Regions from separate parts of the Paenibacillus antri genome, predicted to be linked through region 2. Evidence: predicted binding sites of a transcription regulator. Region 2 holds the regulator's gene; the other holds the start of a gene.
The links. The regulator Rex, encoded in region 2, represses fermentation and respiration genes when NADH is low (regulators of the CRP and FNR family bind a similar motif). The targets are predictions, from matches to a motif close to TTGTGAAATATTTCACAA.
Positions count from the first base shown of each region.

Region 1: a site for Rex is predicted at 9,188-9,205, ahead of adhE (bifunctional acetaldehyde-CoA/alcohol dehydrogenase). Genes of this name have one in related genera too.

Region 1 is NZ_VCIW01000004.1:161,945-177,591, forward strand. It holds gene wsfD (glycan biosynthesis hexose transferase WsfD) at 1-884, opposite strand, end outside; gene FE782_RS08490 (hypothetical protein) at 1,037-1,516, shown strand; gene FE782_RS08495 (phosphodiester glycosidase family protein) at 1,506-2,615, shown strand; gene FE782_RS08500 (ATP-binding protein) at 2,736-4,838, shown strand; gene FE782_RS08505 (stalk domain-containing protein) at 4,914-6,032, opposite strand; gene FE782_RS08510 (hypothetical protein) at 6,265-6,468, shown strand; gene FE782_RS08515 (L,D-transpeptidase) at 6,496-6,834, opposite strand; gene FE782_RS08520 (aldo/keto reductase) at 6,949-7,815, shown strand; gene FE782_RS08525 (FAD-binding protein) at 7,831-9,090, shown strand; gene adhE (bifunctional acetaldehyde-CoA/alcohol dehydrogenase) at 9,283-11,892, shown strand; gene FE782_RS08535 (PRK06851 family protein) at 11,938-13,038, opposite strand; gene FE782_RS08540 (hypothetical protein) at 13,327-15,570, shown strand; gene FE782_RS08545 (HEAT repeat domain-containing protein) at 15,571-15,647, shown strand, end outside.
Region 2 is NZ_VCIW01000003.1:279,701-295,347, reverse strand. It holds gene asnS (asparagine--tRNA ligase) at 1-869, opposite strand, end outside; gene FE782_RS07150 (acetate/propionate family kinase) at 928-2,124, opposite strand; gene FE782_RS07145 (3-hydroxyacyl-CoA dehydrogenase family protein) at 2,121-2,996, opposite strand; gene FE782_RS07140 (AAA family ATPase) at 3,075-4,580, opposite strand; gene FE782_RS07135 (hypothetical protein) at 4,573-5,106, opposite strand; gene FE782_RS07130 (cell wall elongation regulator TseB-like domain-containing protein) at 5,409-5,945, opposite strand; gene FE782_RS07125 (amidohydrolase) at 5,953-7,257, opposite strand; gene FE782_RS07120 (redox-sensing transcriptional repressor Rex) at 7,254-7,898, opposite strand; gene dinG (ATP-dependent DNA helicase DinG) at 7,895-10,789, opposite strand; gene FE782_RS07110 (tetratricopeptide repeat protein) at 10,916-11,587, opposite strand; gene panD (aspartate 1-decarboxylase) at 11,690-12,073, opposite strand; gene panC (pantoate--beta-alanine ligase) at 12,080-12,961, opposite strand; gene panB (3-methyl-2-oxobutanoate hydroxymethyltransferase) at 12,968-13,852, opposite strand; gene FE782_RS07090 (biotin--[acetyl-CoA-carboxylase] ligase) at 14,147-15,130, opposite strand; gene FE782_RS07085 (tRNA nucleotidyltransferase/poly(A) polymerase-related protein) at 15,131-15,647, opposite strand, start outside.

The DNA of each region.
Region 1 (15,647 bases), on a different contig from region 2:
GGGTCGAGCCCGAGCTCCGCGGCATCCTCGGCCGGCGTCGGGGAATCCTTCAACACCCCGAAGAAGATCGATTGGTATTGATTCACCTGCTTCATCCACTGCGGCGCGGAGGAGAAGAAGAGCATCGAGAAGAGCAGCAGCGCGCCGCTTCCCGCGACGACGGTCGCCCGGGAGAATCGATCCTTCCGGACGAACAAGATCGCGCACCCGAACAACGCTAACAGAAAACCGATCGGCGCGTTCGCCACCTTGGCGGAGACGAACAGCGCGCTGGACGCGTAAAACAAGAAGAGCGGGAGCTTTCTTGAGGGATTTCCGTAAATGCACCACGCGACGCTGCCGGCCGTAAGCAGCAACGCGACGAGAATGGTCGCTTCCCCGTAGAAGGAATGAAAGTATAGAATATATCCCGCGTCGCAGAACAAGAAGATCGCCGCAGCGAAGACGAGCAATCTCGCGATCGTTCGCTTCGCGCCGAGCTTGGCGACGAAGAGAGCCAAGCCGGCGCCGTATAAGACGATATAGAGTCCCCCTAGGAACCGGATATCGAACAGGGCGACGTCCATCCGCAATAACCGGCGGAATCCGTCGTTCAGAAGGAGCGCCGCTTTCGTCAGCAGCAGCTGGGAGCTGACGTATCCGAGTTCGTTTTCCAAGTCAGGAAATAACAGGTTACGAAGGCTGCCCGCGGCCGCTTCGGTCAGGCGAAACTCCCGGAACGCGTGGAAGTACCTCGGATGCTCGTTGGGCAACAAGCCCAGCGGCTGCACCGCTCGGGCATAATCGCTGTTATCGGCCAGCCCGACGAAGGGCGGCAGGAATAGGATCGCGCTCATGACGAGTACGATAAGCCCCCACAGAAGCAAACCTCGCTGCGTAGTCAATCCATCCCCTCCGAAAACATCGGTCCTTTCGCATCCAGTCTGGCCTCGATTCGACGCTTCCATAACACGATTCGACATCATCTATGAAAAATCGCCCTCAAGTATGATAGGATTATAGTATCTCAACTAGAAAAATCGAAAGGATCGGAACGATGAACGAAGCGTACTACGAACTGGAATCGCGACTGGAACGATCCCCGAAGCAGCGGGAAAACAAGGCGGAACGCACTTACAAGTGGGCCGCGAAGGCCGGGATCGTCGCGCTGTGGCTGCTGTTGGCCGGAGGCGCCTTCGCGTCGGCGTATTATTACGTCGGCGGCATCCGCGCCGAGCTTGAGCAGATTCAACGGACGAATCAACAACATATAGCAGACGTGAACGGGAAGTTAACGCAGCTGCAGGGGGCGCTTCAGTCCAATCAGGAACTCGCCGCGCAGCTTCAAGCGCAATTCGCCGTCGTCGAAAGCGAGTTAACCGCCGTGAAGGAACAGATGTCGCTGGCCGGCGATTCGCTCAGTACGACGGCGGAATCGAAGAAGGCGCTGAATGAGCGGATTACGGACCTAAGCAAGGAATTGGAGGAGCTGCGCAAATCGATCAAGAAGCTGGAGGAAGCGGCGCGTGTCTACTAAATCGCTGATTCCGCTCGGCTTGCTCGTTACCGCGCTGCTCGGCGTTACGGCGGGCTTTCAGCTGCGCTCCTCCGAGCTGAAAGCCGCCTATGCGCCGTCCGTTCTGTCGTATGCGGACGCGGAAACGTCGATCGAAGGCGTAAGCAAGCTTGCCGACGACGTGTCGGCCGCCTACGCGTCGATAGCGGATACGGCGGATGCGTCGGCCGAACGGCTGTCCGAAATCGACGCCTACTTAATGGAGATGACGGAAGCCGCCCGGCGGGAATCCGCGTTCGACGCAGAGCAGCATGACGCTGTCGCGGATCTAGTGAACAAGAGCAAGCAGCAAAATCAAGCGACGGAAGATACGCTCGAATCGGTGCTGGGCACGCAGCTCGGCAAGCCGATCGGCCAGACGTTCGGCAAGAAAGCTACCGTTAAGGTGTTTTCGTTGAAGGAAGCCGGCTACCGGGGGTACTTGGCGAAGGTCAAGCTGCACGACCCGAAGGCGATCAAGCTCGTCATGTCGAACGACAAGATCGGCGATAAGGGCGAGACGACGAGCTCGGCGGCGAAACGCACCGGCGCCGTGCTGGCGATCAACGCCGGCGGATTTTCGAAAGACAAGAACGGCCTTCTCTACCCGATGGGCGTCACCGTCGTCGACGGCGAAATCGTAGCGTTCTACCAGACCGGACTCAGCTTCATCGGCATTAACAAAAACGGACATTTGGTCGGCGGCGAAATTACGTCCCGGAAAGATATCGAAGCGCTCGACGTCGAGCAAGGCGCTACGTTCGTTCCGACGCTGCTCCAAGACGGCAAGAAGCAGAAGATTCCGACCAAATGGAAAAACAAACGGGAGCCTCGGACGATGATCGGTCATTTCTCGAACGGGGACCTGCTGCTGATCGTCATCGACGGCAGGCAGAAGGGCTACAGCAACGGCGTGACCCTCGAAGAAGCGCAGACGAAGCTGCTCGAGTGGAACGTCAGAGATGCCTACAACCTCGACGGCGGCGGGTCGAGCGCCTTCGTTTACGACGGCAAATTGCTGAACAGCCCGTCCGACGGGCGGGAGAGGAAGGTCGTCTCCAATTTCGTCGTGCTTCCGTAATTGCTATGATCGATCTAGTACCATTTTCCTATATGAAAATAATCCCAACTTCTAATGTCGCATGGAAGCGATTGACTTATAATAAAGCCAACCGAATCGCCGAAGGGGTTTAGGAGCGGAATGCGGAACGAGATCGTGACGATGCGAGCGGAAAGCAACGATTTTGTCGGGCGGACGGAAGAACTAGAGACGCTGCGAAGACATGCGGCCGGGGAATCGGAACGGCGGTGGCTTCATATTTACGGGCAGAGCGGGATCGGCAAGTCTGCGCTGCTCCGCCGGTTCCGCTCGGAACGGAAGGAATTTCTCTGTTATTTCGTCGACGGCGGGAAGATCCTGCAGCAGCAGGACGACGTCTTCGATCAACTCGTTTCCCGGCTTCGGGAGGAGACGAGGGACCATGACGTCGACCATTCCGATCCGGACGCCGTTACCGAGCGGATGAACCGTCTATCGCGGCGCCGCCGGTCGGTTCTGCTGATCGACGGGTTCGATCAATGGCATGCGGTCGAGCATTGGTTTCTGCAGTGGATCGCGTCGCTGGAGCCGTCGATTCGGATCGTGACGACCGGACGGAACGCGCTTACCGGCGGGTGGCTGTATGCCGCCGGGGCGGTCCCCGCACATGCGTTCCGGCTGCAAGCGCTGACCTCGGACGAGGTGGAGCGCTACGCTCTGCACCGAGGGATCGTAAGCCGCGAAGGACGATCGCAGTTGGTCCGCTTCTCCCGAGGAGTCCCGCTCGCCATGACGCTGGCGGCGGAATCGATAGCGAGGGGCGGGGAGACGGCGCACGGCCTGGACCGCGGCGAACAATTTCAACTCGTCTCCGCTTTGATGGCCCGATTACTCCAGGGAGCGCCGCATTCTACTCAACGTCTGTTGGAGGCTGCTTCCGTATATTGGCACTTCAACGAGGAGCGGCTCGCCGCGATTGCGGATTTCGGGCTCGATACGGCATCGTTTCGGCAGTTCGTCGCGCTGCCCTTCGTCTTATTGAAGCCCGACGGCTGGGTGCTGCACGACGCCGTGAGAGCCTGGGCGTTGGAGGATTTCCAGCTTCGCCGGCCGAACGCATACGAGCGGATGCGGAGCAAGGCGCTGGAGCACATTCGCAAGGAAGAACAGGCGCAGCCGACGCTTCGCCGGAAGCTGCAGATCGAGAAGATGAACCTGCACGAGCATCCGATCGTTCGCGGCATCTGCTTTTCCGGTCACCCGGACGACGATATCGAGGTGCGTTCCTGCAGACCGGTCGACATCCCCGCGATCCGGCAGTTATACGTCGAGTTCCACCGATTCGCCGCTCCCGAAGCCGCGGAGGATCCGCCGCTCGAACGGCACATCGAAGCGATCTTCGAGATCGCTCCGGCCGCCTTCGATACGATCTGGCAGCGGGAGCGCATGATCGCCTTCATCGGGAAAGTTCCGCTGGAAGGGCGGATCCTCGAGGCGTTACGTAGGGAGCCGTTGCTCGATCCGTTCTTTCGGGGATGGAAGCCCGTCCCGAACGCGTATCTGTTCACGTTCGTCGGGATCGCGCCGGAGCTGGAAGGGAAGACGCGGGCGCTCATCATTAACGCGTTGATGAACCGCTTCTCCCGGTCCGAGTGGATTTTGGACTTCACTTGCCTGAAGGAATGGTTCCCCGTATTCGAGCTGTGCGGCTTCGAGCCGGCGCCTTGGGCCGACGCGTTCACGCCGCTCGGCACCGAATATCGCGCGTTCGTCCTCGATCTCCGGCATGAGGATTTCATCACGAGGCTGGATCGATCCGTAAGCCGTCAGGCGTCTCCGGAGGCGTCTTCGGTACCGGCTTCCGAACCTGCTTCTCCCCGACCGACTCCGTCCGAGCCGCAAGAGTCGAACGAGCTGAATGAACTGAAAGCCGTTCTGAAACATTGGAGCGCCCTTCCGCGGAAGCCGGCGCTGACGGAGCGTTACGTTCGATTGTTCCCGCATCGTATCGTCGATCGGCAGCCGAAGGAGCAAATCGGCGCCGTCGTTCGACGCCAAATCGAGGACGCGATTCGTCGATTGGAAGAAGGCGACGAATCGGAAGAGATGCTAGGAAGACTGCTTACTCTTGCCTATATTCGAGCGGTGCGGCCGAACGAACGCATCGCGAAGGCGCTGAATATATCCATGGCGACTTATTATCGCCATCTGCAGAAAGCGCTGGAAGCGTTGTATCACGCGTTATCCGCCGAAGGCGATACGTAAAGAGAAAGCCTGAGATCCCGGACGAACCGCATCGTCGCCGGGCGTCTCAGGCGATTTTTTTCGCTTACGGCATCATTACGGCGCTTGCACTTCGAGCTCGGCTTGTTGGATGCCCGGCACCAGCGGACTGAACTTGAATTCGACCGAGTCGGCGTACGGTCCGATATTCCTCTTCCGGATTTTTAGCGGGATGCGTTCTTCGCCGGGAGGCGCGTATACGGCGGTCGCCGTGTAGGTGCCGACCGGCACGTCGTTCATGCCGAAGCCGCCGGGGAAGTTGAAGCCGAATCCGGCGATCGTCCGACCGTTCCCGTCCGGGACGAGCGTCAGCTCCACATGATCTTCGGTATAACCGTTCGCGAAGCTGTTGAGATCCATGTACAGATATAGCTCTCCGAAGATCGTCTCCGCTTCCGGCACCGTAAAGTTCCGGACGGCTCCCGTATTGCCGGCGAAGGGACGATCGACGTCGGGGATCAAATCCACGATGAACTCATCGACGAGGTGCGAGCCGCCCATATTCCATGTCGCGGCCAGCAGCGGCAGCTCGATCCGATAGTAGCCGTCGGCGTCGGTGACAGCATGCAAGTTGCTGTTATATAGCAGCTGGTTATCGGCGAACACTTCGGCGCCTTCCACCGGGGAGCCGTTAGCGGCGACCACGCGTCCCTTCGCGACGTAAGGCTCAGCTTCGTCCGCCGAGGCCGTCGGAACGGTCGGATCGCTCGGGCGGGCGGCGCCGACGGTAATCGTCGAGACGTTGCCGCTAGAGACGAAGGCGACGTCGTAACCGCTGTTTTCCGAGACGAAGCGCAGCGGCACCATCGTACTGCCGCCAATGATCTGCGCCGGGACGTCGAGTCGGACGTCGCTGCCGTTCACACGGGCAACGTTCTTATCGATCGTCAATTCGATCGTGACGCCGTCTTTCGTCCCGACCGCGCTTCGGCCGCCGGCGTCGCCGGCGTCGATCCACTGTACCGTATACCCGAGCGATTCGAACAGCTTGCGGAAGGGGACGAGCGTTCGTCCTTCCTTCAGTACCGGCTGCGCCTCCGAGAACCGGAGAAGCTCTCCGTGCACATAAACGTTGACCGCGCCTCCGGCCGACAACGCCGTGTGCGAACCCAAGGCAAGGAACAGCAAGGCGCTTCCGGCAACCCTCACGTACTTAGGCAGGGTTGGAATCGACATCAATCCTCTCTCCTTTACGATCTCGCGTCGTTCCGCCGCAGCGTACTTAGCGACGACCTCTATACCGTATCAGCCCGCGCCTTATGAATCCATAGCGAATGAGAGTCCGTGCGAAAATTGAGACGTTGTTGAGAGTGTTTCGAATTTTACATTCCGGCGCCTTTCCGTTTACGCTTCCTTAACATTCGTTCGTTATGCTTTCTATAAGATAGCTATCGACGGAGGGATGCGGATGGCAGCGTTCATTACTTTCGTACTCATTCTTTTACTGTTCGTGTGGGGAGTCTCCTCCGCGAGCGGGAAGTCGGGGACCGATCGAACCGGACGCAAGAAGCGTCGGAGCCGCGAAACGGACGGGTCTTCGTCCTACGCGTACGGAGACGGCGGTTCGGGCGGAGACGGGGGATGCGACGGCGGGGGCGGAGGCGGAGATTGACACGAAGGGCGAATGATTCGACGATAGTTATGGTCTGATCGTCACCCTTGTCCCGACCGGCACGAGGGAAGACAGCTCTAATACGTCCTTATTGTGCATCCGAATGCAGCCGAGGGACACTTCCCGGCCGATGGAGGAAGGATCGTTCGTCCCATGGATGCCATAGGTGGGTTTGGACAACCCCATCCAGAACGCGCCGTACGGACCCCCGGGATTCGATTGTTTGTTAATGATTTTGTATTCGCCGGTGGGCGTGCGGGAGACCATTCTTCCGATGCCGACCGGGAATCCCCGCTTCACGATATCCCCGTCAAGCAAATACAATTGCCGATCCGATAAATCTACGATGATTCGATACTTCGGCATGCTCAACCTCCTCCGCGTATTCTTGATTCGTTCATTTAGGGTATGACGAAACCGGGAAACTCTGCTACTCTTATTCCGATGGCACTTATTTCAGGTTCGAAGGGGACGATATCGATGTCAATGATACCCAGGAGACCGTTAGGCCGCATTCCATTCGAAAGTTCGGTCGTTATGTTCGGAGCCGCAAGTCTCGGCAACGTTACGCAAGATGAGGCGGACGCCTCGATTCGGTACGCGCTGGAACGCGGCGTCAACCATTTCGACACGGCGGCCAGCTACGGGCATGCCGAAGAACGAATGGGGCCGATCATCAGCGAAGTGCGGGACGAGATTTTCCTCGCGACGAAGACGGGGGAGCGTTCGAAAGAAAAGGCGAAGGCGGAAATTTACCGATCGTTGGAGCGCATGCGCGTCGATTCCGTCGACCTGCTGCAGCTCCACGCCGTGGGAACGATCGCCGAGCTCGATTCGTGCACGACCAAGGGAGGCGCGCTGGAGGCGGCGATCGAAGCGAAGGAAGAAGGGGTCGTCAAGCACATCGGCATCACGGGGCACGGCCACGAAGCGCCGATCGCGCATTTGGAAGCGCTTCGACGATACCCGTTCGAGACCGTGCTGCTTCCTCTGAACCACTACATGTACACGATGCCCGAATACCGAGAGGCGTTCGACGCCTTAATGGAGGAAGCGGTCAACCGGGAAGTCGCCGTACGCGTCATTAAAGCGATCGCGAAGGCGCCTTGGGGCGAACGTCGGCAGCGTCCGTACGCAACCTGGTACGAGCCGTTCGACCGGCAGGACGCGATCGACGCTTGCGTTCATTTCGTCTTGAAGTTCCCGAACGTAGCGGGCTTCGCAAGCGCGGGAGACGTGCATTTATTTCCGAAAATCGTAGAAGCCGTAGAACGATTCGGTTCGATGACCGACGAGGAGGCGGATCGAATTTTATCGTCCGTCGGCGGGTATACGTCGGTATTTTAGAAGGGACGGGACAAGGTGCATTACGAAAAAAACTGGGCCGGCAATTACATTTATAACGCCGCAGAAGCGTACGTTCCCGATCGGGTGGATCAAGTGCAGGAATTCGTCGCGAGCCGCTCGCGGGTGAAGGCGTTAGGGACGCGCCATTCGTTCAACGGCATCGCCGACACGACGGCAAGCCATCTCTCGCTGCGAAAGTTGAATCGCGTCATCGAGTTGGACCGCGCGAATCATCGGGTGACGGTGGAGGCGGGGATGCGGTACGGCGAGCTGTGCGGATATTTGCACGCCAACGGGTATGCGCTGCACAATTTGGCGTCGCTGCCGCATATTTCCGTCGCCGGCGCGTGCGCGACGGCGACGCACGGTTCCGGCGACCGGAACCGGAATCTGGCCGCGGCGGTCCATTCGCTGGAGCTCGTCCAAGGGGACGGTACGACGGTCGCTTTCGCCAAGGAAGATCCGGAGCATCCGATCGAAGCGGCGGTCGTCGGACTCGGTGCGCTCGGCGTCGTCGTCCGAATGACGCTCGACGTCGTACCTGCCTTCGAGATGAGCCAAGAGGTGTATGAACATCTGCCGCTAGCGAGGTTGCAAGACGACTTCGACGCGATCTTCTCCAGCGCGTACAGCGTCAGTCTCTTCACGGATTGGAAGCGGCCGTCTTTCAATCAGGTGTGGCTGAAGCACAAGGGGAGAGCCCCCGACGAACGGAGAGCCGATTTCTTCGGTGCGACGCGAGCAGGCGAGAAGCTGCATCCGGTACCGGGAAGCGGCGCGGAACCTTGTACCGAGCAGCTAGGCGTCCCGGGGCCATGGCATGAACGCATGCCCCACTTCCGAATGGAATTCACGCCGAGCGCGGGGGAGGAGCTGCAGAGCGAATATTTCGTCTCTCGCAGGGACGCCTATGCGGCCTTATGCGCGCTAGACGAATTGAGAGATCGGATCTCGCCGCTTCTGTTTATTTCCGAAGTTCGTACGATCGCGGCGGACGAGTCGTGGATGAGCCCTTGCTACCGACAGGACTCGGTCGCGATTCACTTCACTTGGAAGCCGAATTGGGATGCGGTTCGAGTCGTTCTGCCGATCGTCGAAGAGAAGCTGGCGCCGTTCCAAACCCGTCCGCATTGGGGCAAGCTGTTTACGATGGAGCCCGGCAAGCTGCAGCCGCTTTACCCGAAGCTGCCGGAGTTCCGCCGGTTGATAGCGCGTTGCGACCCCGAAGGCAAGTTCCGCAACGACTTTCTGGAAACCTATATTATCGGGACATGATTCTATCCCGAAACATCCGAAACATCCCGCGTCCCCCGCGGGATGTTTTCATTCCTTGGAGTCGGTTATTTTATTGTAAAATCTCTCACACCAAAGTATGTGAAAATATTCACGTACTCTCATCTATTTTCATAGTTCGAATCGATCCGGCCGATTACCATGGAACTAACAAAACCGAAAGGGTGATAGGCGATGGCCGTGAGAGAAACCGAAGTAAAGCAAACCGCTGCGGCGCAAGACCAAGTGAACGAATTGACGAAACGGGCGAAGAAGGCTTATGAGCAGTTCTTGAGACTCGATCAGGCGCAAGTCGACGACATCGTGAAAGCGATGGCGCTCGCCGGGCTGGACCGCCACATGGCGCTCGCGAAGATGGCCGTTGAGGAGACGGGCCGCGGCGTGTACGAGGATAAGATCACGAAGAACATCTTCGCGACCGAATACGTGTACCACAGCATCAAACACGATAAGACGGTCGGCGTCATCGAAGAAAATGCGAATGAAGGCTACCGCCTGATCGCGGAGCCTGTCGGGATCGTCGCAGGCGTGACGCCGGTCACGAATCCGACCTCGACGACGATGTTCAAGTCGCTGATCGCGGCGAAGACGCGCAACCCGATCATCTTCGCCTTCCACCCGTCTGCGCAGCGGTGCAGCTCCGAAGCGGCGCGAACCGTCTACGAAGCGGCCGTTCGAGCCGGCGCTCCCGAGTTTTGCGTGCAATGGATCGAGACGCCGTCCGTCGAGGCGACGCAGCTGTTGATGAACCATCCCGACGTAGCGCTCGTGCTGGCGACCGGAGGATCGGGCATGGTGAGAGCGGCTTACAGCACCGGGAAGCCGGCGCTCGGCGTCGGTCCGGGCAACGTGCCTTGCTTTATCGAAAAGACGGCGAACCTTGAGCAGGCGGTCACGGATCTGATCTTGTCGAAGACGTTCGATAACGGCATGATCTGCGCGTCCGAGCAATCCGTCATCATCGAAGAGCCGGTGTACGAACGTACCAAGAAGCTCATGACCGAGTTGGGCTGCTATTTCTTAAGCAAGGAGGAAGTCGAGGCGGTTTCGAAGCTCGTCATCCAAGCAGACAAATGCGCCGTTAACCCCGTCATCGTCGGTCAGCCGGCGTCCGCGATCGCTCAGTTGGCCGGCATCCGCGCGCCGGAAGACGCGAAGATTCTGGTCGCGGAGCTGAAGGGCGTCGGTCCCCAACATCCGCTGTCGGCGGAGAAGCTGAGCCCCGTGCTTGCTTGTTATAAGGCGAAGAACGTAGCGGAAGGAATCGAACGCGCGGCGGAGGTCGTCGCCTTCGGCGGCATGGGCCATTCGTCGGTCATCCATTCGAGCGATCGAACGGTCGTCGACGCCTTCGCAAGCAGGCTGCAAACCGGACGCGTGCTCGTCAACTCGCCGTCCACGCACGGCGCCATCGGCGATATCTATAACACGAATCTTCCGTCGTTGACGTTGGGGTGCGGCTCGTACGGCCATAATTCGACGACCTCGAACGTGTCCGCGGTCAACCTGATCAACGTGAAGCGGGTGGCGGATCGCACGGTGAATATGCAGTGGTTCAAGGTGCCGCCGAAAGTGTACTTCGAAAAAGGGTCGGCGCAGTACTTGACCAAGATGCCGGACATCTCGCGGGTGTTGATCGTGACCGACCCGATGATGGTGAAACTCGGTTATGTAGAGAAAGTCGAGTATTACTTGCGGAAGCGGCAGTCGCCGGTTTTCATCGAAGTGTTCTCCGATGTCGAGCCGGATCCGTCGGTCGATACGGTGGAAGCGGGCAGGAAGGTCATGGAGGCGTTCCGGCCGGACTGCATCGTCGCCTTAGGCGGCGGTTCCCCGATGGATGCGGCCAAGGCGATGTGGTTGTTCTACGAATATCCGGATACCAGCTTCCATCACTTGAAGCAGAAATTCCTTGATATTCGCAAGCGGGTGTATAAATATCCGCAGCTCGGAACGAAGACGAAATTCGTCGCGATTCCGACCACGTCGGGTACAGGGTCCGAAGTGACTTCTTTCGCGGTCATTACGGATAAGCGGGGCGGCAATACGAAATACCCGTTGGCCGATTACGAGCTCACCCCGGACGTGGCCATTATCGATCCGGAGTTCGTCTACAGCTTGCCCAAGCATGCGGTCGCGGACACCGGCATGGACGTGTTGACGCATGCGATCGAAGCGTACGTCTCGGTTATGGCGAACGATTATACGGACGGCCTTGCGATCAAGGCGATCCAGCTCGTGTTCGAGTACTTGCGGCCGTCTTACGAATCCGCGAACCCGCTCGCCCGGGAGAAGATGCACAACGCATCGACGATCGCCGGCATGGCGTTCGCCAACGCCTTCCTCGGCATCAACCACAGCCTCGCGCACAAGTGGGGCGGGGAATTCCATACGGCGCACGGCCGGACGAACGCGATCTTGATGCCGCACGTCATTCGGTACAACGCGACGCTGCCGACGAAATTCGCCGGATTCCCGAAATACGACCATTACGTCGCCGACAAGCGTTACGCCGATATCGCTCGCGTTCTCGGACTGCCGGCCCGTACGACGCAGGAGGGCGTCAACAGCTTGATCGATGCGATTCGCAAGCTGAACCAGGCGCTCGGCATCCCGGAGAAGTTCCAAGATCTCGGCGTCGTGGAGCCGGTCGTCTTCGAATCGCGGGTCGACGCGTTGGCGGATCGCGCTTTCGAAGACCAGTGCACGACGGCGAACCCGAAGCTGCCGCTCGTCTCGGAGCTCGCGGACGTGTATCGGAACGCGTATTACGGAAATTTCTAATGGATATAGACGCCCCGCAGCCGAAAGCTGCGGGGCGTCGCTCGTCTAGACGTATCTCTCGGCGATCGCATCGATCTCCCGACGGATGCGTTCCCGCGCCGAATCGACGACCGAGAAATTCATCGCTTGCCCGTAGATGCGTTCCAATTCGTCGTGAAGCGACTTCGCCGTCGCCAAGTGCCCGATCGACTCCTTCATCTTAGAGGAATATCGTTGCTTCAAGTCGCGTATAGCGTCCGCGTGCGCTTCGTCCGTTCCGGGCTTGATGCAGCGCGCGTACATATCCAGGATTTCATCGGATTCCCGTTCGGGAAAATACTCGTGCGGCGCCGTGCTGTCGAAGATGGCGAAGCCGAGCTCCCGGACGATGACCATGTCCAAGCTGTTCGGGTCGAAGCCGCAATGGTAGATTTCTACATCGTAACCTCGCTCCGTCGCGGCCGCCGCGACCTTCTTCAGCAGGGTCGACTTGCCGGAGCCGGGTCTCCCCTTGATGAGTATTCTACGCTTCAGCCCTTCGGTCAAGTTCGGTACGAAGTCGACCGCGCCGGACGGAGTGGCAGCCCCCAAAAACCGGCGGTCGACGCGGCTTTTCTTCCCGGTTCCGCTGTTCGGGAACAATGAACCGATGTATTCCCGGGTCAGCCGATCCGCTTCCTCGAAATCCATATTTTCGATATAAATCTTTTCCCAGTCGTCATGGATTCGCAGCGCTTCCGCAAAGCCGGCATACGCGCGGTCGTACGCCAGTTTGATCTGATCGTTCAACGCTTCGATTTCGCTTCTCCGGTCGGCCAGCGCGGACGCGTCCCAGGCTTCCCCGAGATTCACGTACTGCTCGACCGCACCGGGAAGCCGGGGTTCGACGACATGAGGCGACGTGCCGTCGACGATGCCGACGCCAAGCCCGGGCGCGACGACGCCGTCGAGCGAATCGTTATCCGACGCGCAGTGGATGTACCAGACGTCGTGACCGGAACGAACCATGGCGTCGCCGACGGCGCGGATGACGCCGGATTTTCCCGTACCGGGGCCGCCTTTCAGAATATACAGACGCCGAAGGTCTTGCAGCGACGAGTCGAATAAGTTGGCGAAGCCCTTGGCGGTATTGCCGCCGCAATAAAAATGCAAAATGTTCCCTGACATCGCGAACATCACACCTCTCCTATAGGCAAATGTAATGCTGACATAGCACATCGTATTGCGAGCGCTGCCAATTGGTGCCCAATTTTCACGAAACGAACATAAATTCCATACTTTCATTACACTCGCCGGAAGCGTTCATATCGTTCACACTCCGATTACAATAATCTCTGAACGTTTACAATATTTAGCACTTAGAACACAGACAAACGACTGCCTTCTGCTGTACGATAATTTCGCAAACAACAAAAATCGTCAAGAAACGAGGTTTCTAGCAGAGGGAAGTGAACGATGAAAAAGATGTCGAAGAAACTTTCGCTGTTGGCCTTGATCGGCACGGTCGCGGCGGCCGCGACGGCCTATTCGTTCTGGCCGCCGACGGCCAAAGTCGAAAGCGCCGAAATCGAAGAAGGCGTCCGCGCGAAGTTTCGAGCCGAAGGCTCGCAGATCGAAGTATACGCCGATCAAGCTTGGCAGCCTTACTTCGCGAAGGGGGTCAACCTCGGCGCGACTACGCCCGGACATTTCCCCGGAGAACTCGCCGTCACGAAAGAAGAGTACATGCGATGGTTCGGCATGATTCAAGAGATGGGAGCGAACGTGATCCGTGTTTATACGATTCTAAAGCCGGAATTTTACGAGGCATTGGTCGCATACAACGCGAAGCGCGACGGAGATCCGTTGTTCTTCATCCAGGGCGTGTGGAGCCCGGAGGAACAGTTGATCGAGGGTCAGGACGCGTTCGAGCCGGACGTGAAGCGGCAATTCGAGCAAGAAATCAGGGACGCGGTAGGAGCCGTATACGGCAAGGCGAAGCTCGAGCCCGATCCGCATTCGGGGAAGGCGAGCGGCACGTATATTTTTAACGCGGGACCGTATTTGATGGGATGGATTCTGGGCACTGAATGGGATCCCAAGATGGTGGATCGGACGAACCGGCTGCATCCCGACGTCCCCGCGTACGAAGGCGTACACTTCCGAAGCAAACCCGAAGCCAGCCCCTTCGAACGTTGGTTGGCCGAGATGGTCGATATCGCGGCGCAATCCGAGCGGGAGCACGGGTGGCAGCATCCGATCGCCTTTTCCAATTGGGTGACGACCGATCCGCTGGAGCATCCCGGCGAGCCGTTATTCGAAGAAGATCTCGTCTCCGTCGACCCGCTCCATGTCGAAGCCGTCGATTGGGGGGCCGGATATTTCGCTTCCTACCACGTATATCCGTACTATCCGGATTTCTTCGCGTTCGACGCTACGTATCAGACGATGACCAACGACGAAGGAGAGATCGATAGCTACCTGGCGTACATACATCGGCTGAAGCAGCATCACCGAGAGCTCCCGATCATGATTACCGAGTTCGGCGTTCCGGCGTCGCAGGGCGTCGCGCATACGGGTCTGCTGGGGCGCGACCAGGGCGGTCATAACGAAGCGCGCCAAGGCGAGATCGATCGCGAGTTGTTTCGGCACATTCACTCCGAAGGCTATTCCGGGGCGATTCTGTTTACGTGGCAGGACGAGTGGTTCAAGAAAACGTGGAACACGCTGCAGTACGACGTTCCCGACCGCAGAGCATATTGGTACAACGCGCTGACGAACGAAGCGTTCTTCGGCGTGCTCGGGATGTACCCGAGCAAGGCGGAGACGATCCTGATCGACGGAGACCCGTCGGATTGGGAACGATTGAAGGACGGAGAATGGAAGAGTTTAGAGATGGAAGCGGCCGGGTTCGAGGACATCCGGGTTTCCCACGACGAAGGGTACCTGTACCTTCTGCTTCGATTGTCCGAGCCGTTCGATCCCGCGAGACAGACCGTCTATATCGGATCGGATACGCTCCCCGGCGGCAACCGGCACGCGGAGGAGCTGCGAGGTTTGACGCTGGACGAAGGGTTGGAGACGGTCGTGGAGCTGTCGGGAGAAGAGGCGGGACGCATTCGAATCGCTTCCAATTACGATTTCCATACGCGGCTCTATCGCCACGCCGGGATGGAGCCGGTCGATCCGCAGGCGCTTCGGGACGACTCGGGGCTGTTCCATCCATGGCGTCTCGTGGTGAGCTACAAGCTGGAATATCCCGATTCCCGATTCGAGCATCCGTTCAAGGACGTCGACGTCGGCGAACTGATCCGGGGGACGAGCGACCCGGAAGATCCGGACTACGATTCCAAGGCGATGTGGCAAACCGACGGAGAGGTCGTCGAGCTCCGAATCCCTTGGATGCTGCTCGGGTTCGCCGATCCCAGCTCGCTGCAGGCGATCAACTACGAAGACGTCAAGAACGGCAAGCTGGGAACCAGCTTCGTCGACGGCGTGCTGTTGTTCCCTTGGATCGCGGACAATACGACGGGCGAGCTCATCGGCATGCCTTCAGGCTCGAACGCGGAGCCGTATCCCGTTTCGACGCTCCCCCTTTATAAGTGGGAGGGGTGGGAGGACGTCGACGTGAAGTATGTGGAACGGCCGAAACAAAGCTATTACCTCATGCAGGAAGCTATGAAGGAAGTGAATACCCCCGTTACGGAAGGAGCTCCATAGGTGTATACGAATTTGAATGCAGCCGTCTATTTCTTATATGGCTTAATCGCCGTCAACCTCGTCCTTGCTTTGGTCCT
Region 2 (15,647 bases):
TTCACAGCATCGTCGTACGTAATGCGCGGGAACGGCGCGAGCGCCTTCTCGAGCTTCGACGTATCCCGCTCGAGCGTCGCCAACTCCTTGGCGTTCTTGGCGAGAACCGTCTGCACGACGTGGGAGACGAATTGCTCCTGCACGCGGAGATTTTCTTCATGGTCGACGAACGCCATCTCCGGCTCGATCATCCAAAATTCGATCAAATGTCTGCGCGTCTTCGACTTCTCCGCCCGGAACGTCGGCCCGAACGAGTATACCTTGCCGAGCGCCATCGCGGCCGCTTCCATGTAGAGCTGACCGCTCTGCGTCAGGAACGCGTCCTCGTCGAAATACTTCGTATGGAACAAATTCGTCGTGCCTTCCGCGGACGTCGGCGTCAGGATCGGCGCGTCGACCTGCGTAAACCCGCGCGTGTCGAAGAACTCTTGGATCGCCCGCACGATCGTCGCGCGAGTCGTCATGACCGCGTGCTGCTTCGGCGACCGGAGCCACAGATGACGATGGTCCATCAAGAAGTCGATCCCGTGCTCCTTCGGAGTGATCGGGTAATCGGACGTCAAATGAATGATCTCGACCCCCGTCACGGACAGCTCGTAGCCGCTTGGGCTGCGAGGCTCTTCCCGGACGACGCCCGTCACCCACAGCGACGACTCTTGCGTCAGCCGATCGGCCGCCGCCCATGTCGCTTCGTCGACTTCGTTTTTCGCCGCGACGCCTTGAATGAATCCCGTGCCGTCGCGCAGCTGCAGGAATTGAATTTTGCCGCTGGACCGCTTGCGGGTCAGCCAGCATCCGATGCGGACGGTTTGGCCGACATGCGCCGCCACGTCCCGAATCGTCGTTTGGTTCGCCTCTGCTTGATTCATGCCATCGATCCCTACTTTACCTATGAAAATGATATGTCCCGCGCCCGCGCGCCCGGCGCTACTTTTTGACCAGCTCGTACGTGTCCCGCGCGATGACGAGCTCTTCGTTCGTCGGCACGACGAGCACGTCGATCTTGGAGTTCGCCGTCGAGATGCGGCGCGCCTCCTTGGACCGAACCAGGTTCGCCTCGGGGTCGAGCTCGACGCCGAGATACGACAGGTTCAGGCACGTCCGCGCCCGGAGCAGCCATGAATTTTCCCCGACGCCCGCCGTGAAGACGATCGCGTCGAGACCGTTCATCGCCGCCGCATAAGCGCCGATATACTTGCGCAGCCGGTATTCGTACATCTCGAACGCGAGCTTCGCGTTCGCGTCGCCGTTCTCCATCGCGTCCTGCACCTCGCGCATGTCCCCCATGCCGGATATGGCAAGCAAGCCGCTATGCTTGTTCAACATCGAGCTGACTTCGCCGATCGTAAGATCCTCCTTGCCCATGGCGAACGGGACGACCGCCGGATCGAGATCCCCGCTCCGCGTTCCCATCATCAAGCCTTCGAGCGGCGTCATGCCCATCGACGTGTCGACGGATCGACCGCCCTTCACCGCGGTGACGCTCGCCCCGTTGCCGATATGGCAGGTCACGATCTTCATCTCTTCGATCGGTCGACCGAGGAACGCCGCCGCTTGTCGGCTGACGTACATATGGGACGTGCCGTGGAAGCCGTATTTCCGGATCTTATGTCTGCGGTAGAGGGCCAGCGGAATCGGGTACAAATACACGTTCCGGTCCATCGTCTGGTGGAACGCCGTATCGAAGACGACCGCTTGCGGCACGTCGGGCAGGTTCGACTCCACCGCTTGAATCCCCATCATATGCGCGGGGTTGTGCAGCGGCGCCAGATCGAACAGCCGCTTGATCTCCTGCTTCACCTCGGGCGTCACGATCGCGGACTCGCGGAACGATTCCCCGCCGTGCACGACGCGATGGCCGACGGCCTCGATGTCGGCGATGGAATCGAGCACGCCGTGTTCCTTATGTACGAGCAAGCCGAGCACCTTGCGGATGGCGGTCGTGTGGTCCAATATTTCGCTGACCTCGCGCACTTCGGCTTTCCCCGTCGGTTCGTGCGTGAGGATGGCCGTATCCATGCCGATCCGCTCCACGCGGCCGGCGGCGAGCACCGATTCGTCCTTCATATCGTACAGCTGATATTTGAGCGACGAGCTGCCGGCGTTAATGACGAGCACCTTCATATTTTATCACCATCCTCGTCGTAACGGAAGAAACCCGAACCGGTCTTCGCCCCGAGCTGTCCGGCGCGGACCATCTTGCGAAGCAGCACCGCCGGGCGATATTTCAAGTCGCCGTAATCTCGGAACATGCGCTCGAGCGCGGCCAACACGGAATCGAGGCCGAACCGGTCGCACATTTCGAGCGGCCCGTACTTAAAGCCGTACCCGAGCCGCATGGCGGAATCGATGTCTTCCGCGGAAGCGACGCCTTCGGACAGCGTATGCACCGCTTCGTTGATCAGCGTGCAGATGAGCCGCGTCGTAACGAAGCCGGGCGTCTCGTACACGAGAATCCCCTTCTTCGAGATGACCTCTTCCACGAACGCCTTGGTCCGGTCGAACGTCTCGTCGGTCGTCTGCAATCCTCGTATAATTTCCACCATGTCGATATTGGACACCGGATGAATGAAGTGCAGCCCGATGACCCGTTTCGGATAACGCGTCGCGCCGGCCAATTCGGTGACGGACAGCGTAGACGTATTCGTGGCGAGCACGACGTCTTCGCCGCAGATGTCCCCGATCGTCTGGAATACGGCCTTCTTGGCGTCCAAATCTTCGCTTATCGTCTCGATCACGAGCTCGCACTCCGACAGTCGACCGAGATCGAGGATCGGATGAATGCGGGAGAGGATGACCTTCTTCTCCGACGCGGTGAGCGCCCACTTCTCGATTTGCTTATCGAGACTCATTTCGATCGCCTTTAGGCCGTGTTCCATTTTGCTTTGCGTCTTTTCCGCTATGTAGACGTCCAATCCTTTGTGCGAGAGCATCGAAGCGATCGCTTGCCCCATCGTGCCCGCGCCGATCACGCCGATTTTCTTAAACGCTGCCATTCTCTTCCACCCCATGTATGTATGAAGATACTCCGCATGCGCGTCATGCGCGCACCCGGAGCATTATGAACGACTCTATTATCCGGCAGGCTGGAGCTCCACGCTGTGAAGAAGATCACGAAACCGGTCTCCCGACAACGTCTCTTCCCGCTTCAGAATGTCGAGCGACTGCTCGAACACCTCGCGGCGGGCGGCCAGCAGCTCCCGCGTCCGCTTCGTTAACGCGTCCAAGATTTCGCCGTTCGCTTTATTATACTCTTCTTTGGTCAGCATCTGCGAATCTACGATGCCGAGGTCGGTAAGACCGGAGTCGATCATCGTGCGCACGAGGCCGAGCGCTTGCTCGAAGTCGTTGCGAGAGCCGGTGCTTCGTTCGCCGTAAAACAGCTCTTCCGCGGCCGAACCGCCGATCGCCACCATGATCTGGTCTTCCAAGTACGCCTTGGTGTACAAATACTTGTCGGACGGCGGGTTGTGCCGCACGTACCCGAGCGCCTGTCCCCGCGGGCTGAGCGCCACTTGGGAGACGGAGCCAGGACGTACCGTCTCGGCAACGATAGCATGCCCGAGTTCGTGAATCGCTACTCGTTCGCGTTCCTCCGCCGCGGCCTCGCGGTCCGTCTTCTCGCCCATCATGACTTTGTCGATCGCTTGGAGCAGCTGACTCTCATCGATCGTCTCGCGGCCTTCCCGCATCGCGTAGATCGCCGCCTCGTTCATCAAGCTCTCGAGCTGTGCGCCGGAGAAGCCGAATGTCTGGTCCGCGATCTTCTGCAAGGATACGCCTTCCGCCAGCGGCTTATTGCGCGCATGAAGCTCGAGGATCGAGAGACGTCCCTTCGCGTCGGGCAGGTCGACCTGAATGTGCCGGTCGAAGCGGCCCGGACGGAGGAGCGCGGAGTCGAGCATGTCCTTACGGTTCGTCGCCGCCATGATCAGGATTCGAGGCGTCTCCGACGTATGAAGGCCGTCCATCTCGGTCAGCAGCTGGTTCAGCGTCTGGTCGTATTCCTTCTGCTGCCCGCCGTCGCGCTTGCCGCCGACGACGTCGATCTCGTCGATGAAGATGATCGCGTTTTGCTTATTTTCCTTGATCGCTTTCTGACGCGCTTCCTTGAACATATCCCGAACGCGGGACGCGCCGACGCCGACGTACATCTCGACGAATTCGGAGCCGCTCGCCCCGACGAAGACGCTGTCCGTGTAATGCGCGGCCGCCTTCGCCATCAGCGTCTTTCCCGTTCCGGGAGGACCCATCAGCAAGATGCCCTTCAACGGGCGAATGCCGAACTTCTGAATCTGCTCCGGCTTGACGAGGAAATCGAGCGCCTCGATCAGCTCTTTCTTCGCCCGGTCCTGCCCTCCGATATGATCGAACGTAAGGAACGTCGGAAGTTTCGCCTTCGGCTTGTTCCGTTCGCCCATGCCGAGACCGCCTCCGGTCCGCATGCGCGTCATTAGGAAAAGCGAGCCGCCGATGACGCCGACGAGCAGCACCGGAATCGGATTGACCCCGATGAAGACGAGGAAGGCGAGCAAGACGGGAAGGAAGCCGATCGCGATTTCTTTGCCGTATTTACTCATTCGGCCACACCCCCATTATCGCCGGCTGTCGCGGCAAAACGACATGCTTGCTGTTCGGGCCGTCCACCAACGTGATATATACGTTCTTTTCGTCCATTTCGGTCTGTACTTGGAGCGAGCCGTCCGCCTTCGCAAGCTCGCGAAGACGCTGCGGAATGAGCGAATATTGCTTCGTCTCCATCGCTTGGGCGACGTCGAACAACGCTTCGGACCACCAATCTTCGAGCTTCTCGCTCGTTTCGCCCGAAGCCTCCACGACGATGTCGCGGTCTCCGAGGGACGAGGCTCCCGCCTCCACGATGCCGCGATACGCTTGGCGCAGGCTGGCGCCCGGCTCGATCGTCGCGCGAACGATCGCACGCTCCCGTTCGATCTCGACGACGGGATCCGCGATGCCTTCCACGGCGGCGACCTTCTCCAAGAACGGGTCTTCCATCGCGATCGATTCATAGGCGAACCAACCGCCGAACAAGACGCCGGACGACACGACGATCGTTATAACAACAGGTAAGAGACGCAGTTTCAACACTTCGTCCCCCTTTCTAGTATCTATCGATTTCGTATATATGAGAGTATATCATAATAGGCATACGAAATGGGATGCAATGTGTGGAAGGCGACCCGGCGCCCGGCGAAATCGGCATCTCGCCGGCATGAAAAAGCCGCCCCGATCGGGTGATCGGGACGGCCTTCGTTACGGTTTATAAAAGAAGCTTGCGATCAACAACGCGCCGAACAGCACCGTCAGCGCGAACCATATTTTCGTCTTCCACGACCACTTCACGCGTCGCTCGTCCTCCGTTCGCAGCGCCGGCATCCTGCGCCGGCTTACTCTCGTTCCAGCGCAAGGCGGTAAGTTTCAAGTTTCGCGCCGTCCCGGAACGAGTAATAATCGTAATATTTCCTCGTTCCGCCGGGCTCCCGCAACGCGTAGAACACTTCCCAAACGTACGTCTCGCCAAGCTTCCCGGGCGAAATCCGCAGCAGCTGCATCTCCGGCCGCTCCTTCAGCGCGAGCGCCTTCACCTCATCGCGCGTCAGGCCGTCCTGCTGCCGTTCGATATGCAAGCCGTCTTCGCCCCACATCCATACCGCGACGTCTTCGCCGTTCGCGTTCGCGCCGAAGACGACCGAGTACGGCCGGTCCCCGACGAATCGTTCGACGAAATCGACGCGCGTCAGGTTCAGCCGCTGTACCGCTTCCGCTTGAGCCCGGCTTAACGCATCCCAATGAGGCTCCTGCACGGTCTGGTAAAACCGGCTGCCGAACAGCCCGATCGCGCCGATCAAGACGATCGCGATAGCGGTCGCCTGGAGCGCTCGGCGCCGGTTCGACGAGCTCTCGCTCATGAATCGTTCGGCCATGCGGCGCCTACGCTTTCAGGCGTCGCAGCGCCGCGTTCGCCTCGGCGACGATGCGCTCTTCGTCGAGCGTCAGACAGCGGCGACCGCGAACGAGCCGCTTCCCGTTCGCCCAGACGTCCGTCACGTCCGAGCCGGAGCCGGCGTACACGAGATGCGATACGAGATCGGCCTCCGGCTGGTAATGAGGCGCCGTCACGTCGATCGCGACGACGTCCGCCTTCATGCCGGCCTCGAGCGTGCCGACGTCGTTCAACCAGAGCGAACGCGCCCCTTCGACGGTGCCCATCCGCAGCGCGTCGCCGGCCGGCACGGCCGTCGGGTCGCCGCTGACGCCCTTGTGGATGAGCGCCGCTAGGCGGATCTCCCGGAAGATGTCCAAGTTATTGTTGCTGGCCGCGCTGTCCGTGCCGAGCGAGACGCGGACGCCCGCCTGCCGCAGCGCCGTCACGCGAGCGATGCCGCTCGCCAGCTTCAGGTTGCTGCCGGGATTATGGGAGACGCCGACGCCGTGCTCCGCCAGGATGTCGATCTCTTCGTCCGTCAGGTGCACGCCGTGCGCGACGAGACACGGACGCGAGAACACGCCGAGCCTCCGCAGATGCTCGACCGGTCGAACGCCGTAGGCGGCGGCGTTCTCTTCCACCTCGCGCGCCGTCTCCGACATATGCGTGTGGATCGGCAAATTCAATTCATGCGCCGCCTCGACGAACTTCGCGATGAATTCCGGCGGACACGTATACGGCGCATGCGGCGCCATCGCTGTCGTGATGCGGCCGTCGGCCGCGCCGTTCCACGTCTTCGCGAACCGGATCGCCTCGTCCAGCTTCGCGCGCTGTACGTCTTCAGGGCACAAACCGATGACCCCGCGGTTGAGGCAGGCGCGCATACCCGCTTCTTCCACCGCTTCCGCCACTTGATCCATATGGTCGTACATATCCATGAACGTCGTCGTGCCCGATTTCAGCATTTCCAGCATCGCCAGCATCGTTCCCGCTCGGACGCTCGCCGCGGTAAACTTCGCTTCGGTCGGCCACATATACTCTTGCAGCCAAACCTGCAGGCTCACGTCGTCCTTCAGACCGCGCAGCAGCGACATCGCCGCATGGCCATGCGTATTCACGAGGCCTGGCATGTACAGCTTGCCCGCGCCGTCGATCACCTCGTCGTCGGGCGCGACCTCGACGTCCGCCGCGCCTATGTATTCGATGCGGTCCCCCCGCATCGTCAGCGTTCCCGCGAACGCGGTCGTTCCCTCCGCGCCTTCCGCCATCGTCAGGAACGTTCCGCCTCGGATCACCGTACGTTTCGTCATTCTTCTTCCTCCGTTTCGCCCCGGTTCAAATAATACGCCAAGCTCTGCAGCTCGATCGTGAAATCCGCGTAATGAACGCGGATCTGGGAAGGCACCTTAATGATCGCCGGAGCGAAATTCATAATGCCTTCCACGCCCGCTTCCACGAATTGGTCCGCCACGCGCTGCGCTTCCGTCGCAGGCACCGTAATGATGCCGATGCGCACATGCTGCTCCCGGACCGTCCGCACGAGCTCTTCCATCGGCTGAACGGACAGTTGGTTGATGCGGTCGCCGATCCGATTCGGATTCGCGTCGAACACGGCGGAGATCCGCATATTGTCCTTCAAATACGCGTTATAATTGCATAGCGCCTGACCAAGGTTGCCCGCGCCGACGAGCGCGACGCGGATTTCTTGATCCAGCTTCAAGATGCCGCGGATCTTCTCGACCAAATAACCGACGTCGTACCCGATGCCCTTCTTCCCGAATTCGCCGAAGTACGCGAGGTCCTTGCGGATCTGGGCCGGATTCAGATCCAAACGCCTCCCTAAATCCTGGGACGATACCGTCTGGACGTCGCTCTTCGCGAGCTCGTTCAAAAATCGAAGATACATCGGCAGACGGCGGACGACCGCTTCCGATATTTTAGGAAACTTCATGTCGTTTCCACCTTTCCCGAGGATCCGTTCCCTGTCTCCGCGCCCGGCGCTTCCAGCCAATCCCGCATCCGACCGGGGATCGACTCGCTCGGCAAATGCTCGATTTTCGGCCCGGGCAGCGAATACAAGAAGTGCTTCCCGTACGACGTCTCGATGACCCTCGTGTCGTAAATGAGCACGACGCCCCGATCCTTCGCCGTACGGACGAGCCTCCCGAAGCCTTGCTTGAAGCGAATGACCGCTTGCGGCACCGACAGCTTCGTGAACGGATTTTCGCCCTGGGCTTTCAGGTATTCGCTCTTCGCCTCCACCATCGGATGGTTCGGGGGCTGGAACGGAAGGCGAACGATCGCGAGACACGTCAGCGCGTCGCCCGGAATGTCGACCCCCTCCCAGAAGGAGCTCGTGCCAAGCAGCACGGCGGAGCCCGCTTGCATGAACAGCCGCGTCAGCTTGCTCCGATTGCCGCTGTCGACCCCTTGTCCGAGGACGTGAATGCCATGCGGCTGCAGCGCCTCCCTCAACGGGCCGTGGGCAAGCTTAAGCATCTTATGGGATGTGAATAAAACGAGCATCTTGCCGTGCGTCACGACGGCCGCGTCGCGAAGCGAATCGATCAGCCGTTCCATGAACAGCGGATCCGCGTTCGCGCCCTTGAAGCCCGGGAAGTCTCTCGGGATGAGCACCAACGCTTGATCCCGGTATTTGAACGGCGAGGGCAGCTGCACCGTCTGCAGCTTCTCCTCCGCTTCGTCCCGATCCGACAAGCCGAGCTGCGACTTGACGTACTGGAACGACTTCTCGACCGTAAGCGTCGCGGACGTCATGACGACGGCGTCCTTGCGCTCCCAGAAGAAGTCCCGCATCAAACTCGAGACGTCGATCGGCGCCCCGTATAACCGCAGCGAGCGAGACTTGAAGTGCGGCGTCGCTTCCATCCAATACACCATGTTCGGGTCGTCCGCCTTCAGCAGCAGCCGCAACGCGTCGCGCGCCCTGTACAAGTCCTTGACCGTGCCGGCCAGGTCCGTAAACAAGCTTTCCAGTCCGAAGTCCTCCGCGTCGTCCTTCCCATCCGTCACGAGTCGGTCCAGCACCTTCAGCACGCTCGTCAACGTCAAGAACAAATTGTCCTCCATCGCGACGAACGACTTCCAATCGTGAGGCAGCTTATCCGCCTTCAGACGAACCGTGACCGACCCGCCCTCGCTCTGCCCCGCGGCCGCGCGCGCGATGAATCGGTCGTACAGCGCATCGAACAGTTCGTCCCAATTTTCCTTGACCTTCACGATGTCGGGGAACAGCTGGCCGATGCGCTCGCCCCAGCCTTCGGTCTTCGCGTTCGGATGCTGCTCGAGCAGCGACTTGAGCAGCGGGAGCTGGCCGGAGCGGCTGTCCTTCAACAAGGAGGTTAAAGCGCTCACCATGGAAAAGTAAGACAGATCGACGCCCAGATGCTGACTGGCGACATCCTCGAAATGATGCGCCTCGTCGACGACGAGACGTCCGTAGGCGGGAAGAATGCGATGCTCCGCTTTCACGTCCGTGAATAATAAGGAATGATTCGTTATGATGACGTCCGCCGCCCCCGCGTCGTTCCGGGCCCGGTGGTAAAAGCACTTGCGGAACCAAGGACAAGCTCGGTTCAAGCACGAATCCGCGTCGGACGCGACATGGCTCCAGAACTCGCCGCCCTTCTGTCCGAGGTTCAGCTCCTCCTCGTCGCCGTGCTTCGTCTCGCCGAGCCAGACGACCATCTGCGCGGCGATGACGCGGTCTTCCCGTTCGTTCGGAAAATCTTGATTGTTTACCTTGCCCTCGAACTTACGCAAGCACAAGTAATGGCTCCGTCCCTTGAGCACGGCGGACCGGAACGGGGTCGGCGACAGCTCGTGCAGCATCGGCAGCTCCTTCTGCCGCAGCTGCTCCTGCAGGTTGATCGTATGCGTGCTGACGACGACCTTATCGCCGGTCTGCAGCGCGTAATGGATCGACGGGATCAGATAGCCGAGCGACTTGCCCGTGCCCGTGCCCGCTTCGATGACGAGATGCCGTTCGTCCTTCAGCGACTGCGACACTTCCTGCATCATGCGCTCCTGAGCGGGGCGCTCCTCGTAATCGGGCATTCGTTCCCGGATGCGCCGCTTCAAGGCTTCCTGGAATGCGTCGAAGTCCTCCTCGAACTTCTCCCGATCCCGGTCCTCCTCGGTCGTCCAGTCGTCGACCCCGAGCGCGAATTGCCGGTGGGACCGCGTCGGGGTTCCGGGCTCCTCCGCGCTCTCCTTCCAGGCGACGACCTCCTCGAGGAACCACGCCTGATCCTGCTGCGAGGCGAAATCCGGATGCGCGAACAAGAAGCCGAGCCGCTGCAGCGTCATGAGCGGCAGCGAGAACAGCTTCTCCATGCATCGAACCCATATTTCCGCCGTCGCCTCCGCGTCGCTGTCCGCTTGGTGCGGACGGTCGTGCGCGATGCCGAAGGCGTTCGCGACGAAGCCGAGCTGATAACTCGTCAACGTCGGGAACAGCACCCGCAGCCAATCGAGCGTATCCAATATGCGTCCGTCGTAGCCGGGATACCCGGCCGAAGCGAGCGCGCGCTTCAAGAACGCGACGTCGAACGGCGCGTTATGCGCGACGAGCACCGCGCCGTCGAGCAGCGGAACGATCTCGTTCACGACGTCGTCCATCGCCGGGGCGTCCGCCACCATCTCGTCCGTAATTCCGGTCAAGGACCGGATGAACGGCGGGATCGGGACGCTTGGCCGAACGAAGGATGCGTACGTACGTTCGATCGCGAAGTCGTTCACGATGACGATGCCGACCTGAATAATTTCGTCGCGGCCCGGCTGTTCGCCCGTCGTCTCCAAATCCAAAACCGCAAATTTCATCTATAGGGTACCCCATTCGTCTTCGATTCGTTGTCGTTCGTACCTTTAAGGATACCAAACCGAAGGGGGAAAAGAAAATAGAAGAAACCCTCTCGCGAGGGAATCCATAGAAAAAAAACGAAGGCGTCAGCCGATCGCGACGCCGAGCTGCAGCACGCCTCCGTCGATCTGGCAAGCCTTCAAGTTGTACACGGGGTCCTTAAAGTTCGGATCCAACGAATGGGACGTTCGGAAACATTCGCACGCCTGTTCTACATTCCCTCTGACCGCTTGCACGCAGCCGAGCGCATTGTACGCGACCGCCTTCATCCTGCCGTCGCCCGCAAGCGAAATAATGATTTGAAGATGACCGGAAGCTTCCGCGACGTTTTCGCTTTGTAAGAAACATAAGGCCAAGAACAAGCGCGCTTGCAAGAAATCAGGGTATGCCCGGACGACCGCTTCGAACTCGCGGGCCGCTTCCGGAAACATGTACAGCTTGAAATATCCTTCGCCTCGTTGGTACTGCATCGTCTGCGCCGGCGACTCGGCGAAGGCGTCGACCGATTCGAAGAGGCCTTGAGGCTCGTGGGCTTGCGGCTTCGTCGAGGCCGCCGCCGGTTCGGGCTGAGGCCGCTGTTTGGCTTTCGCCATTTTCTCTTCGAACAACAGCCACTCCTCGATAATTTCGTCGCTCATTTCCCGAAGCTCCTGCAGCTGTTCGAGCAGCGACTCGTGTTTCGTTCCGTGCGACGCGGGCAGCGCCTCGAGGATGCCGTCCAGCTTCTCGTTCATCGATTGAAACAAGTACTTGAACATGGGCCTCCCACCTTTCGGTTGGATTCGCGACGCGAGGGTACCCTCATTTTTTGCGCCGGGGAGGCATTTCATACTGCCAAATCATTTTGACTCCGGACTCGATTACAAAATCGTCGCGTGCACTTCTTCGTTCGCCGTTTGCACGATGTTGTTGTTGCTGTCCAGAATCGCCACTTTCGGCTTATAGCTCCTTGCTTGCTCCTCCGTCATCATCGCGTAGGAGATAATGATGACGACGTCGCCCGGCTGCACGAGCCGCGCGGCCGCCCCGTTCAAGCAGATCGTCCCTTCGCCGCGCCGCCCCGGAATGACGTACGTCTCCAAGCGGGCGCCGTTCATATTGTTGACGATTTGAACCTTCTCGTTGGCTAGAATATCGACCGCGTCCATCAAATCCTCGTCGATCGTTATGCTGCCCACGTAGTTCAGATTCGCCTCCGTCACGACGGCGCGATGAAGCTTCGATTTCATCATCGTGCGAAACATGGCTCGTCACCTCTCGTTTTCATGAAATAATCGATTGTCGATCAACCGCGTTCCCCCGAACTTCACCGCGAGCGCGGCGATGAACCGTCCCGCCGCCTTCGCGACGGGTCCCTCGATCGGCTCGAGCGACGGGTACGCAAGCACCTGCGCGTAATCGAGCTCCGCCCCGGGAACGGCGCGGATCTCATCCGCGAGCTTACGTTCCAGCTCGGGCGCCGTCGTCTCCGGCGCGGCGGCGAGCCACTCGTCGATCGCAAGGAGCGACCGGCGGAGAACCGGAGCGTTCTTGCGCTGCTCCGGAGTCAAATACACGTTCCGCGAGCTCATCGCGAGGCCGTCCGGTTCGCGCAGCGTCTCGCAAGGCACGACGTCCACCGGAACGTTCAAGTCTCTGACGAACGTCTCGATGACGGCGACCTGCTGCGCGTCCTTCAGGCCGAAATACGCGCGCCGCGGCTCGATGATGTGGAAGAGCTTGGAGACGACCGTAGCGACGCCGTCGAAGTGGCCCGGGCGCGAGGCGCCGCAAAGCCGCTCCGCGACCGTTCCTCCGACGGTCACGATCGTCTTCGACGTCCCGCCGCCGCCTGGATACATCTCGTCGACCGTCGGGAGGAACGCGGCGTCCACGCCGGCGCTCTCCATGAGCGCCAAATCCCGGGCTTCGTCCCGAGGATACCGTTCGAAATCTTCGTTCGGCCCGAATTGGAGCGGATTGACGAAGACGCTCATGACGACGACGTCGTTTTCCCGTTTGGCCCGTTCGACCAACGACAGATGGCCGGCGTGCAGGTAGCCCATCGTCGGCACGAAGCCGATCGATCGGCCTTCGTTCTCGACAACGGTAAGATATTGTTTATAAGATGCTATCGTACGGAACACTTCCATGGCCGCTCACTCCTTGTCCGCCGCGCCGCCGCCGTATAGCCGCTGCAGGTCGGCTTCCTCCATATGGAACGTATGGCGCTCCTCCGGGAACGATCGTTGCTTCACGTCCGCCACGTATTCGCGGATCGCCTCCTTCACGACCGCGCCTACGTTCGCGTACGCCTTTACGAATTTCTTCGCCATCGGGTCGAGCTCGTATTGCAAAATGTCGTGGAACACGAGCACCTGCCCGTCGCAGCTTTTTCCCGAGCCGATGCCGATCGTCGGGATCGACAGCCGCTCGGTCACTTTCGCCGCCAGCTCGTCGGTGACGAGCTCCAGCACGATCGCGAACGCGCCGGCCTCCTCGAGCCGCAGCGCCTCGTCGAGCAGCTTCTCCGCCGCGGCCGACTGCTTGCCTTGCACCTTATACCCTCCGATGACATGGACCGACTGCGGCGTCAAGCCGAGATGCCCCATGACCGGGACGCCGGCGCCGACCGCCGCTCGCACCGCAGGCAAAATTTCGTTGCCGCCTTCGAGCTTCACCGCCTTGACGCCGCCTTCCCGCATGACGCGCGCGACGTTGGCCAATGTCGCGTCAACGCCTCCGTGGTACGTGGCGAACGGCAAATCCGCGACGACGAACGGCGTCTTCACGGCCCGCGAGACGATCTCCGCGTGATACACGATGTGATCCAACGTCACGGACAGCGTCGTCTCCCGGCCTTGCACGACGTTGCCGAGCGAATCGCCGACGAGCAGCACGTCCGCGCCGGCCGCTTCCGCCAGCTGCGCCGAAGGATAATCGTACGCGGTAACGACCGCGATCGGCTCGCCCTTCGACTTCATCGCCCGCAGCCGCGTCGTCGTTACTGGCTTACGGGTTCCCGATGACGATTGTTCCGACATCGCACATTCCTCCTTAGGGTTCCTTCCTGGAAAACAAAAAAATCCTTCCCGGCCCAAAGCCGAAGAAGGATGGCAGCGCAAAACCAATTCGCGCGTTCCGGCGCCGTCGGCGGCCGTGCGCGATGCGTCCCTTTCCGTCTCGGTCCTTGCGGCTCAGAGCAGAAAATAGATGGAGAAAAAAGAAAAGACAACGGCTCGGAGGTACGGTTCCGTTCGGATACCGTCCTCCTTGCGTTCTCCTTAGTATATCAAACCGTTCGATTTTGTACATAGGTCGTCTGCCGGCCCGCGCCTTTACCGGGAAATCGGTGCGGTCAAGTCGCCGGAATACATCGTGTGCACGCGCCCTTCGTCGTCGCGGACGAGCAGCGCGCCTTCCTCGGTGATCCCTTCGGCCACGCCCTCCGACACGCCCTGCGGCGTCGCGACTCGGACCCGGCCGTGCAGCGTCGACGTGAGCGCCTCCCACAGCGTGCGCACCGGACCGAAGCCTTCCTTGCGGTACGCGTCGTACAGCCATTCGAGCTGCTCGAAGAACGAGCCCACGATCGCCTCGCGCGACACCGGCGCCCCGGTCGCCTCCAGCAGCGACGTCACGCGGTCGCGAAGCTCTTCGGGCAGTTCGTCCCGCCGAACGTTCGCGGTGATGCCGACGCCGGCGATCATCGCCTTCACGACGTCGGCTTCGAGCATCGTCTCGACGAGAATGCCGCATACCTTCCGTCCGTCGATCAAGATGTCGTTCGGCCACTTGATCGTCGCGTTCGCGCCCGTCTCCTTGCGGATCGCCCGGCACAGCGCTACCGAGATGAGCAGGGTCATCTGCGGGGCAACCGCGAGCGGCACGTTCGGCTTCAAGAGGAAGCTGACATATATCCCCTTCCCGGGCGGGGAAAACCAGACGCGGCCGAAGCGGCCGCGGCCCGCCGATTGACCCTCGGCCAACACCAACGCCCCTTCCGGCGCGCCTGCGAGCAGCGCTTCGTGCGCCGCGTTTTGGGTCGATTCCACGACGTCGTACAGCTTCACCGACTTCCCGAACGCCGTCCCCGAGAACCGCTTCATCAGCTCGTCCATCCGGTACTTATCGGGACCGCGTACCAGCTTGTACCCGAGCCGGGGCACCGACTCGAACACGTACCCTTCCTCCTCCAGCCGCCGAATTCGCTTCCAGACGGCGGTTCGGCTGACGCCTAGCTCCCGGCTCAGCCGCTCGCCGGATACGTACGCGCCGGGCGCCTCCTCGAAGCACGCTAACAGCTTCTCGTTCGCCCCCATCTAATCGTCCCCTCCGTTACCGGCGCCGTATTGCGGCAGCAGCGAACGAACGCGCGTCAGCAGCGCTTCGCGTTCGTTCGCCAGCTCCCCGAGCGCCGCCTCTTCCAGCAGCCTGCCGAGCAGATCCGCCGTCCACGGTCCGCCCCTGCGCCCCCCGGCCGCGGCCAACACGTCCGCGCCGCCGATCGCGAGCTCCTTCAGCGTCTTCGCCGGCATCTCATCGAGCCAAGCGGCTCCTGCGTCGAAGTACGGCGCCGTCCAATCGAATGCAGGCAAGCCGCGATACGCCGGCTCCAGCGTCAACCAACGCCGCGCCGCCTCCTCGCCTTGCCGCAGCGCCGCGCCGATCCAAGCCCGGCGCGCGAGCTCCGTCGGCGCCCCACGCAGCGCCGCATGGAACGCGAGCGTCCGCCGAAGCGCGCCCTCGAACGCCCCGGACGTTCGCAGCGCCCGGCAGACGCCTTCGGCTTCGTCCGGTCCGAGCTCCATCCGGTCGAACCATAACGCCCAGCGAGCC